One region of the Paenibacillus sp. FSL K6-2441 genome, then DNA from elsewhere that is predicted to be linked to it. Evidence: predicted binding sites of a transcription regulator. Region 1 holds the regulator's gene; the other holds the start of a gene.

Evidence for each region. The regulator CtsR, encoded in region 1, represses protease genes until heat stress. The targets are predictions, from matches to a motif close to ATGGTCAATAAAGGTCAAACA.
Region 2: clpP (ATP-dependent Clp endopeptidase proteolytic subunit ClpP) is a predicted target of CtsR. The motif match lies at 2,133-2,153, and genes of this name have one in related genera.

What each region holds. Positions count from the first base shown of each region.
Region 1 covers NZ_CP150174.1:4,049,311-4,054,392, forward strand. Annotated here, with positions in the region: gene clpC (ATP-dependent protease ATP-binding subunit ClpC) at 1-818, opposite strand, end outside; gene NSQ80_RS18805 (protein arginine kinase) at 852-1,910, opposite strand; gene NSQ80_RS18810 (hypothetical protein) at 1,923-2,447, opposite strand; gene NSQ80_RS18815 (CtsR family transcriptional regulator) at 2,519-2,977, opposite strand; rRNA gene rrf (5S ribosomal RNA) at 3,733-3,849, opposite strand; rRNA gene NSQ80_RS18825 (23S ribosomal RNA) at 3,989-5,082, opposite strand, start outside.
Region 2 covers NZ_CP150174.1:223,916-228,997, forward strand. Annotated here, with positions in the region: gene ade (adenine deaminase) at 1-1,017, opposite strand, end outside; gene clpP (ATP-dependent Clp endopeptidase proteolytic subunit ClpP) at 1,398-1,994, opposite strand; tRNA gene NSQ80_RS01060 (tRNA-Arg) at 2,211-2,285, opposite strand; gene NSQ80_RS01065 (LacI family DNA-binding transcriptional regulator) at 2,434-3,438, shown strand; gene NSQ80_RS01070 (ABC transporter permease subunit) at 3,559-4,515, shown strand; gene NSQ80_RS01075 (carbohydrate ABC transporter permease) at 4,532-5,082, shown strand, end outside.

The DNA.
Region 1 (5,082 bases):
TTCCCGGCTTGGCGAATTTCGTCCATGATCTTTTTCAAGCGGTCCTCAAACTCACCGCGGTATTTCGTCCCCGCAACGACGGAGCCCATATCCAACGTCATGACGCGTTTGTCACGCAGCGTCTCCGGAATTTCGTTGTTGATGATCTTTTGCGCGAGACCTTCAGCGATGGCTGTTTTCCCGACGCCGGGTTCCCCGATCAGCACCGGATTGTTCTTCGTCCGGCGGCTCAACACCTGGATCACCCGTTCGATTTCTTTGCTGCGGCCGATCACCGGATCCAAATTGCCCTCTTTAGCCGCAGCTGTCAAGTCGCGGGCCAAGCTGTCCAACGTTGGGGTATTCACGTTCGTTGGGGTGCCGTGATGGCTGGATACGGCCTCACTGCTGCCCAGTAGCTGCAGCACTTGCTGGCGCGCTTTGTTCAAGCTGATGCCAAGGTTGTTTAGGACGCGGGCCGCTACGCCTTCCCCTTCACGAATCAGGCCGAGCAAAATATGCTCTGTCCCAACATACGTATGGCCGAGTTTACGCGCTTCATCCATGGACAGCTCGATCACTTTCTTGGCACGCGGTGTATAAGCGATATTGGTCGGTTGCTCTTGTCCGCGGCCGATCAGCGTTTCCACTTCATCCTGTATTTTCTCAAGTCCCAGACCCAATCCGATCAGTGCCTTGGCGGCGATGCCTTCGCCTTCACGGATCAGGCCGAGCAGTACGTGTTCTGTACCGATATTGTTATGTCCGAGTCTTACGGCTTCTTCTTGAGCTAGTGCCAACACCTTCTGCGCACGCTCCGTAAATCTTCCAAACATCATCTTCTCCTACACCTCCATAGTTGGTACTACCCGTTATTTTCCCATTCGCTCCCGAATGAGTTTGGCGCGGTACATATCCCGTTCCCCCGGGGACATGCTGCTGCTAAATTTCTTCTGCAAAAAACCGGGCTGCGTCATGACGTTCAATTCATTTAGCGCTTGAGTTGATACGCCTTCGATTAACCCTAAGTCAACGCCGAGCCGGACATCCGACAGCCGCTGGGCGGCTTCCTTCGAGTCGATGATGTACGCCTGGGACAAAATCCCGTAGGAGCGCATCACCCGGTCCATCATGCGCAGCCGCGATTCGCTGATCAGCTTCTCACGCGCCGTCTTCTCATGCTGAATGATCTGCAGAACCACGCCGTATAAATTTTCGATGATCTCAGCTTCGCTTTGTCCTAGTGTAATCTGATTTGAGATTTGAAACAAGTTACCCATCGCTTCGCTGCCTTCGCCGTAGATCCCGCGAACAGTTAAGCCGACCTGCGATACCGCAGATAAAATCCGCCCGATCTGCTGCGTCAGCACCAGTGCCGGCAAATGCATCATGACCGAAGCACGAAGTCCGGTTCCTACATTCGTCGGACAGCTGGTTAAGTATCCGCGCCGGTCGTCGAAGGCATAATCCACATGGGATTCGAAAATGTCGTCGATTGCCGTCGCTTTTTCCCAAGCCTCTTGGACCTGGAGCCCCGGATATAAACACTGGATACGCAAATGATCCTCTTCGTTCACCATAATGCTCAGGCTCTCATCTTCGCTGATGAAGACCGCTCCATTTCTGGAGTCATTCGCCAGGTTCGGACTGATCAAATGCTTCTCAACCAGTACTCGTTTATCCAATTCATCCAAGTCTGCAAGAAGCACCGGGTATAGCTTGCCGTGAGCCTGGAGTGCTTTATCGCTTAGAACCCCCTGCAGAAGCTTCAGCACCTCTTCCGATTGCGTGTTGGTGGCCAACATCGGGAAGGGATGGTGCAGGATGTTACGGGCGATCCGTACCCGGCTGCTCATAACGATATCGGACTCTTTCCCTTTGCGGCTCATCCATTCGCTCAGCGGCTGTTCGGTAAATCGGAGATTGGTCACCCTACATCCCTCCTACTCTGCAGATAAGTTCTTCTCAAGCTCGCGAATTTGGTCCCGCAGCGCTGCTGCCACCTCGAACTCCTCTTGGAGGATCCGGTATTGCAGCTCACGGCGAAGATCATCGAGCTTACGTTTTACTTGAATATGACCGCCGATCCGTTTTGGCACCTTCCCGACATGAACGGTATTGCCGTGGACCTTCTTAAACAGCGGATCCAGACGATCATTAAAATATTTGTAACAAGAGCTGCACCCAAAACGCCCGATTTTGCTGAACTGGGAATACGTCATACCGCATTCTTCGCAGCGCAGATGTTCTGGTGTGCTGTGCCCGGAAATCTGACCTTTGGTCGCCGGGCCTAAATCAAGGAAGCCCGACAGCAGGTTATGAATCGAAAAGCCGCCCGAGGTGCCGGGAATCAGCTCCCCTTTTTCCCTGGCGCAGGTTTCACAGAAGTGAAACTCCGTCTTCTCACCATTCACGATTTTCGTAAAATGCAAGGTTGCCGGGCGTTTGCCGCATTCTTGGCATTGCATCGCACGTCCCTCCTTACGGGATAGACTAAGACAGCAGATCCTTAAACCTGTATTTGTGTTACATCATGCTGTTAACTCAACAATGAGATTAACATCGCTCGCATCATTCTTGCCCGGATCTGGTCGCGATACGGCAGTTTCACTGCCAGCACATCGCGGGATATCGCCGAGCGCATCATTGCGGCCTCCCGAGGGGTCAAAATACGGGCTTCCTCCAGGCGATAAATCAATCCTTCCGCCGCAGATTGCCCGATCTCTTCCCCAATCGTTTCATGCAAGTGGGTGTGCAGCGATGATGGTCCCGGCAGTTGAAGGCGCCGAATCCGAACATAACCGCCACCGCCGCGCTTGCTCTCGACCAGGTACCCTTTCTCCAGAGTAAAACGGGTGCTGATGACATAGTTTATTTGCGACGGCACGCAGGAAAATTGGTCGGCAAGTTCGTTACGTTGAATCTCTATAATCCCCTCAGGACTTTCATGCAAAATACTCTTGAGATATTTTTCGATGATATCGGAGATATTACGCATCACTCATCCTCCATTATTCCATACGTGTATCTCATGTTGCGGTTTGACACCATTAAGTCGTCAAGAACGGATGCGCGTCTCGGCCTAGAGGCACATCGCAATCATTAAGAACGGTTGCTTGTGATCATGGCCTTAGAAGCACATATCATCGTCAAGAACGGATGCTGGCCGCTTGCTATGACATAAGATGCTTGTCGCGTCGAATTGGTCATGGCCCGCGAGGCACATCGCATCATCAAGAACGGACGCTGTCATGGCCTAAGAGCATCGCACCGGATGCAGGTAATCACCTATAGGGCGCACTGTGATCCGGTTCTGTTCTGTTGACTTTGACTTTCTTTGACTTTATAAACATTATACCATAATTTGATGATTTGCCAAGAGGGGCTACAGTTTCAGTTCCAGTGTGGACTTTACGCTTACAAAATATTCGTGCTAAAGCGTATGAGAACACAGCCCAGTTGGTGCCTTTAGCACAGCGTGTCCTTCATCTTCAGGCGATTCCTGCAAAAATACAGTTATTTTGCGGGGGAGTGGCCGTTTTGCCTGGAATGCCTGCAAAAGTGCAGGCTTTTTGCGCCGATTTGCTCGAATTGACCTAAATCGAGAAAAATAACTGCACTTTTGCAGGCTTTGACCGAGAAATCGAGATTTCTCCGAAAAAAACTGTACTTTTGCAGGTTTCCAGCTCGGGGCAAGCACAAGTCAAACACAAAAAGAGCACCACCGATCATCGGCAGTGCTCTTTCTTCTTTGCTTGGCAGCGTCCTACTCTCCCAGGACCCTTCGGTCCAAGTACCATCGGCGCTGGAGGGCTTAACGGTCGTGTTCGGGATGGGAACGAGTGGAACCCCTCCGCCATTGCCACCAAACATGATTTTTGCGCTGCTTTTACTTCCGCGCTTTCCGCTTCAGCAAAAGATCAAACCTTATAAAAGGCGTGCAGCTAAAAATCGGTTCAAGGTTGAATCCTTGAAAACTGGATACGAAACTAGATTTGCATTTTATTTTTTGGATAAGCCCTCGACCGATTAGTACCTGTCAGCTCCATGCCTTACGGCACTTCCACCTCAGGCCTATCAACCTTGTCGTCTTCAAGGGGTCTTACATACGGGGAAATCTCATCTTGAGGGGGCTTCACGCTTAGATGCTTTCAGCGCTTATCCCGTCCGCACTTAGCTACCCAGCTGTGCTCCTGGCGGAACAACTGGTGCACCAGCGGTGCGTCCATCCCGGTCCTCTCGTACTAAGGACAGCTCCTCTCAAATTTCCTACGCCCACGACAGATAGGGACCGAACTGTCTCACGACGTTCTGAACCCAGCTCGCGTACCGCTTTAATGGGCGAACAGCCCAACCCTTGGGACCTACTTCAGCCCCAGGATGCGATGAGCCGACATCGAGGTGCCAAACCTCCCCGTCGATGTGGACTCTTGGGGGAGATAAGCCTGTTATCCCCAGGGTAGCTTTTATCCGTTGAGCGATGGCCCTTCCATGCGGTACCACCGGATCACTAAGCCCGACTTTCGTCCCTGCTCGACTTGTCAGTCTCGCAGTCAAGCTCCCTTCTGCCTTTGCACTCTTCGAATGATTTCCAACCATTCTGAGGGAACCTTGGGGCGCCTCCGTTACTCTTTAGGAGGCGACCGCCCCAGTCAAACTGCCCGCCTGACACTGTCCCCGTACCGGTTCACGGTACCAGGTTAGAACCTAGATACGATCAGGGTGGTATCCCAACGGCGCCTCCACCGAAGCTGGCGCTCCGGCTTCCTAGGCTCCCACCTATCCTGTACAAATCGTATCCAAGTCCAATATCAAGCTGCAGTAAAGCTCCATGGGGTCTTTCCGTCTTGTCGCGGGTAACCTGCATCTTCACAGGTATTAAAATTTCACCGGATCTCTCGTTGAGACAGCGCCCAAGTCGTTACGCCATTCGTGCGGGTCAGAATTTACCTGACAAGGAATTTCGCTACCTTAGGACCGTTATAGTTACGGCCGCCGTTTACTGGGGCTTCGGTTCACAGCTTCGGAGGTATTCCTCCTAACCGCTCCCCTTAACCTTCCAGCACCGGGCAGGCGTCAGCCCGTATACTTCGCCTTGCGGCT
Region 2 (5,082 bases), 830 kb from region 1:
TTTGCCCGGCGCAATGCCGCCCACGTCGCCGTCGACCTTGAAGTACCGCGCCGTATTGATGGTTCCCATCTGGATCGCGGTAACCGGATCGACGCCCTCTTCAATCGCCCGGCGCACGACATGGTTCATGTGGCCTTGCTCAATCAAGGTTTGCGGATACACATCGTCGGTGACGAGCATAATGTTCGAGGTATTCACCTTATCTTCGGTGACCACCTTGATCACTTCCTTGACGTCATGCCATGCTGAGCCCTCGCGGATCATCAGGTGCATCCCGAGGCGCAGCTTGGCGAGCCCTTGCTCCCGGGTTACGGTCTCATGACAGGAAGTCACACCCGAGGCCAGGTAGGCCTGAAGCATGCGCTCGTCGTCACTCGGAAAATGTCCGGTGACGGTTTTGCCTGCTTCCATTGTGGCTTGGATTTCGCCGAGCATTTTCGGGTCTCCGTATACGACGCCGGGGAAGTTCATGACCTCGCCCAGCCCCTCGACGCCGTCCCAGGTCATCCCGTCGGCGATATCGCGGGTGTCCAGCGACGATCCGGCATCCTCCAAATGATCGGTGGCCGGTACACAGGAAGGGAATGTAGTATACACCTTAAGCGGCAAGCCTTGGCCCTCCTCATGCATCCAGCGCACGCCCTCCGCTCCAAACACGTTGGCGATTTCATGCGGGTCCATAAAAATACCGGTCGTTCCTTTGGGAAGCGCAGCCTTGGCGAACTCAGCCACCGACAGCATGGTGCTCTCCACGTGCATATGCCCGTCCAGGAGCCCGGGAACGATGTGGCGGCCTGCCGCATCGATCACAACGGTGTTCTCGCCGATCGTGTGCGCGGCGTCCCCTACGAAGGCGATCCGCCCTTCGGCAACCGCGACGTCCGTATTCGGCAGCAGCTCTCCGGTATAGACGTTGACTAAGGTGCCGCCCTTAACCACCAAATCGGCTTTGGCTTTGCCCATGGCGACATCCGCCAACGTACGGCTTACTTCATACAATTTTTTTCTTTGTTCCATCTCCCGGTTCGCTCCTTTAAAAAAGTCGTTCAAAAAGTCATCCTTCTAACGCTTACCACCGACCTTATACCCGCCAAAATCACGATGTTGAAAGTATAACGCTTGCCAGAATGCTTATTTACCAAATATCCGCCTGAAAATAAGCACTTGCGTCGAAATAGTGCTTCTCAGCGTCGTTAGAGCCGCGGGCACGCCAATTTTGCCAACATAGCGCTTCTCATCAGCGTTAGAGCAGAAGGGCTATCTCGAGGTGTGTGCCTGTAGCTTGCTATTCTGACCTTTTGAACTCTCTCGTTAAGTTATTTAAAGATAAATATAACAAGAAAGGCCGCTCCTCGAACAGCACTTTCTGTTCGAAGAGCAGCCTTTTCTGTATAGCCTTAAGCTTTGGCCGGATTCACTTTCTCGATGACTTGGTCGATCAAGCCGTATTCCTTCGCTTCTGCCGCGCTCATGAAGTAGTCGCGGTCGGTGTCCTTCTCGATCCGTTCCAGCGGTTGGCCGGTGCGTTCCGAGAGGATTCGGTTCAGTTTATCGCGCATCTTGAGGATACGGCGGGCGCGGATCTCGATGTCCGTCGCTTGACCTTCCGCTCCGCCGAGCGGTTGATGGATCATGATTTCGCTGTTTGGCAGCGCATAACGTTTCCCCGGCGCACCTGCGTTCAACAGGAAGGCGCCCATCGAAGCGGCCAGCCCAACGCAAATCGTGGAGACGTCCGCCTTGATAAATTGCATCGTATCATAAATCGCCATGCCGGCCGTAATGGAACCGCCAGGGCTGTTAATGTATAGGTGGATGTCCTTGGTTGGATCTTCCGCGTCCAGAAACAGCATCTGGGCAATGATGGAGTTGGCAACAACATCGTTTACCTGGGAGCCCAGGAAAATAATCCGGTCTTTGAGCAGACGGGAATAAATGTCATAAGCGCGTTCGCCGCGGTTGCTTTGTTCTACGACCATAGGAATATAACTCACCGATAAAACCTCCTTAAATTTAGGCTGTTCAACTGGAACGCCCCGTCGAATGGAATGGTTTGGGATTCATCGTTTCCATCAATCTAAGAATTGACGGAAATGATGGGGATTAATCTCATCATAAACAATTTATTTGAGAAAGTCAAAGAAAGTCAAACTCAAGGTAATAAAAAAGTCCAGAAGACTTGTGTCACAGGACTTTGAATGTGCAATATATGGCGCGCCCGCGAGGAATCGAACCTCGATCTCAGGCTCCGGAGGCCTACGTCATATCCATTGGACCACGGGCGCAAATTTAGCGAACAAAATAGATTATATGACATTTTGTCTCAAAACGCAAGGTGTAGATCCAAATAAAATAGGGATTGTCATGAAAGCGTTTCTATGATAACTTGAGGAATATATAAAAACGTTTTTATAGACAAGGGTGTAATCAGGGATGGGGAAAGTCACCATTAAGGATGTAGCCAAAGCAGCAGGGGTTTCCATCTCTACGGTATCCAACGCGCTCAACGATGTGGATGTGTTGAATCCGGAGACCAAATCCCATGTGCTGAAGGTCGCCAAGCAGCTCAATTACGTACCGAACTTAAACGGGAAGCAGCTCAAGTCGAAGAAGACGAATATGCTTGGTTTTTTTACGACGAGTGTATCCGGACCTTATTTTTACATTTTGGTGGAGTCGATGGCGCGCGAGAGCGAGCGGCTGGGATACGGTTTGCATGTCATGGTTACCGCCGATAAGCAAACGATTATCAGCAATATCATGGGCCGCCGGGTGGATGGCGTGATCATCTACGAAGAATTGCGGGTCGATGACCAAGATATCGCCATGATGGAGAAGGACAAGATCAAGGCGGTATTTCTGGATCGGGTGATTCAGAAGGAAACGATGGGGACCGTGATTTTTAATTCGTATGCGTCCGCTTATGAAGCGACCAAATACCTGATCAGCCTGGGCCATAAGAAAATCGCCTACATTTCCGGCGTTGATACGATGTACGACAGCGTACAGCGGAAAGAGGGATATCTCGCGGCCTTGCGGGAGCATCAGCTGCCGATTGATGAGGATTTTATTGTGCAGGGGTATTTTGAGGAAGAGAGTACCTACAATGCGATTCGGGCGTTTATTCATAAGCATCCGGGCAAAGTGCCGGACGCGATTCTGGCCGGCAACGATTTGAGCGCCATTGGTTGTATTAAAGCGTTACGTTCGTACGGCCTCGAGGTTCCAAGGGACATCAGCGTCGTAGGGTTTGACGATATTGATATTGCCCAGTATTTTACGCCGCCCCTGACCACGGTTCGCAATCCGATCGCCAGACAAGGGATCTTGGCGGTCAATCATCTGGTGAACATGATTAAGAAGCAGGAGCAGGGGAAGGTGCAGAAGCTGGACGGGGAACTGATCGTGCGAGGCTCAAGTCATGTTCGTTTAAGCTAAGAGAAGCGGAGACGAAGCTGATCTTGAGCTCAGCGGAAAATGTAAGCGGTTAACTACAGGGGTTCTGTTGACGAAAATAAAAACGTTTTTATCCATACGGGATAAAGAGAGGAGCGCAAAATGGCGAAGTCAGCTGCGTCAGCCAAAAAGCCGATGGGATTAAGAATGAAGCAGTTCTTTATCGATTTCGGCAGGCAGTGGGAAATCCAGTCGATGATCTGGCCGGGCATCATTTTTATGATTATTTTTTGCTACATTCCCATCTACGGACTTACGATCGCTTTCAAAAATTATACGGTCATCGATACGTTAAGCTCCGCTCCATGGGTAGGTTTGGACAACTTCAAAATTATCGCCACCGACAAATACTTCTGGGAATCCGTGGTGAATACGCTGGGGATCAGCTTCCTGAAGCTGGCCATCGGCTTTGTGATCCCGATTATTCTCGCGATTATGATCTATGAGGTCGGGTTGGGCCGGTTTAAAAAAATCGTGCAGACGATCTCGTACCTGCCGCACTTTTTGTCCTGGATCGTGCTCGGCGGGATGCTCATCACCTGGTTCTCGACCACCGGGATGTTCAACCAGATGCTGCTGGACTTGGGCTTGATCTCGAAGCCTCAGAACATTCTGCTTGATCCGGGCAAGTATTGGTGGATCGCGGTGCTGTCGGATGTTTGGAAAGAGGCGGGCTGGGGAACGATCCTGTACCTCGCCATCATGGCCAAGATCGACCCGACTTATTATGAAGCCGCGAAGATCGACGGGGCGAGCCGGCTCCGGCAAATTTGGAACATCACGCTGCCCAACATGCGGATGATTATTAGCTTGAACCTGATTCTGACCATCAGCGGCCTGCTGGGTTCCAACCTGGACCAGACCTTGGTGCTGATGAATTCCCAGAACCGCGAAAAGGCCGAGGTCATCAACTCCTACGTATACCGGATGGGGATGACGCAGGGGGACTTCTCCTACGCGACTGCCGTCGGACTTGGGGTTTCGGTTGTATCGGTCATTTTGTTGGTGCTGGCGAATAAGGTGACCAGCAAACTCAACGATAATCAATCTGTCCTGTAAGGAAGGAGCAGCAGCCATGAATCGAAAGGTGCTCAAACAGGATCTCGACAGCAGAATCTTTGATACGGTGAATGCTGTGATCCTGATCTTATTTACGATCATTATTGTGATTCCACTCTGGAATGTCATCGTTTCTTCCTTCAGTTCGGGACGAGCTCTTGCCGAAGGAGGGTTTGTCTTCTGGCCTAAAGAGTTTTCTCTGGAGAACTACCAGGCGGTGTTTCGGGACGATACGATTTGGCAGTCGTTCCTGATCTCCGTCCTCAAGACAGTCATCGGCGTTGTGACCCACGTCTTCTTCTGCGCGATGATTGGCTACGGTCTCAGCAAGAACAATGTACGCGGCCGCAAGCTGTACGTGACGATGGGCGTCATTACGATGTTCTTCTCGGGCGGTATGATCCCGACGTACTTACTGATTAAATCCCTGGGGCTGCTGAACAGCTTCTGGGTGTATATCATTCCGGCTTTGTTCAGTTATTACGATGTCGTGATCTTGATGAATTTCTTCCGCAATGTGCCGGATTCCCTGGAGGAATCGGCCAAGATTGACGGTGCCGGCGACTG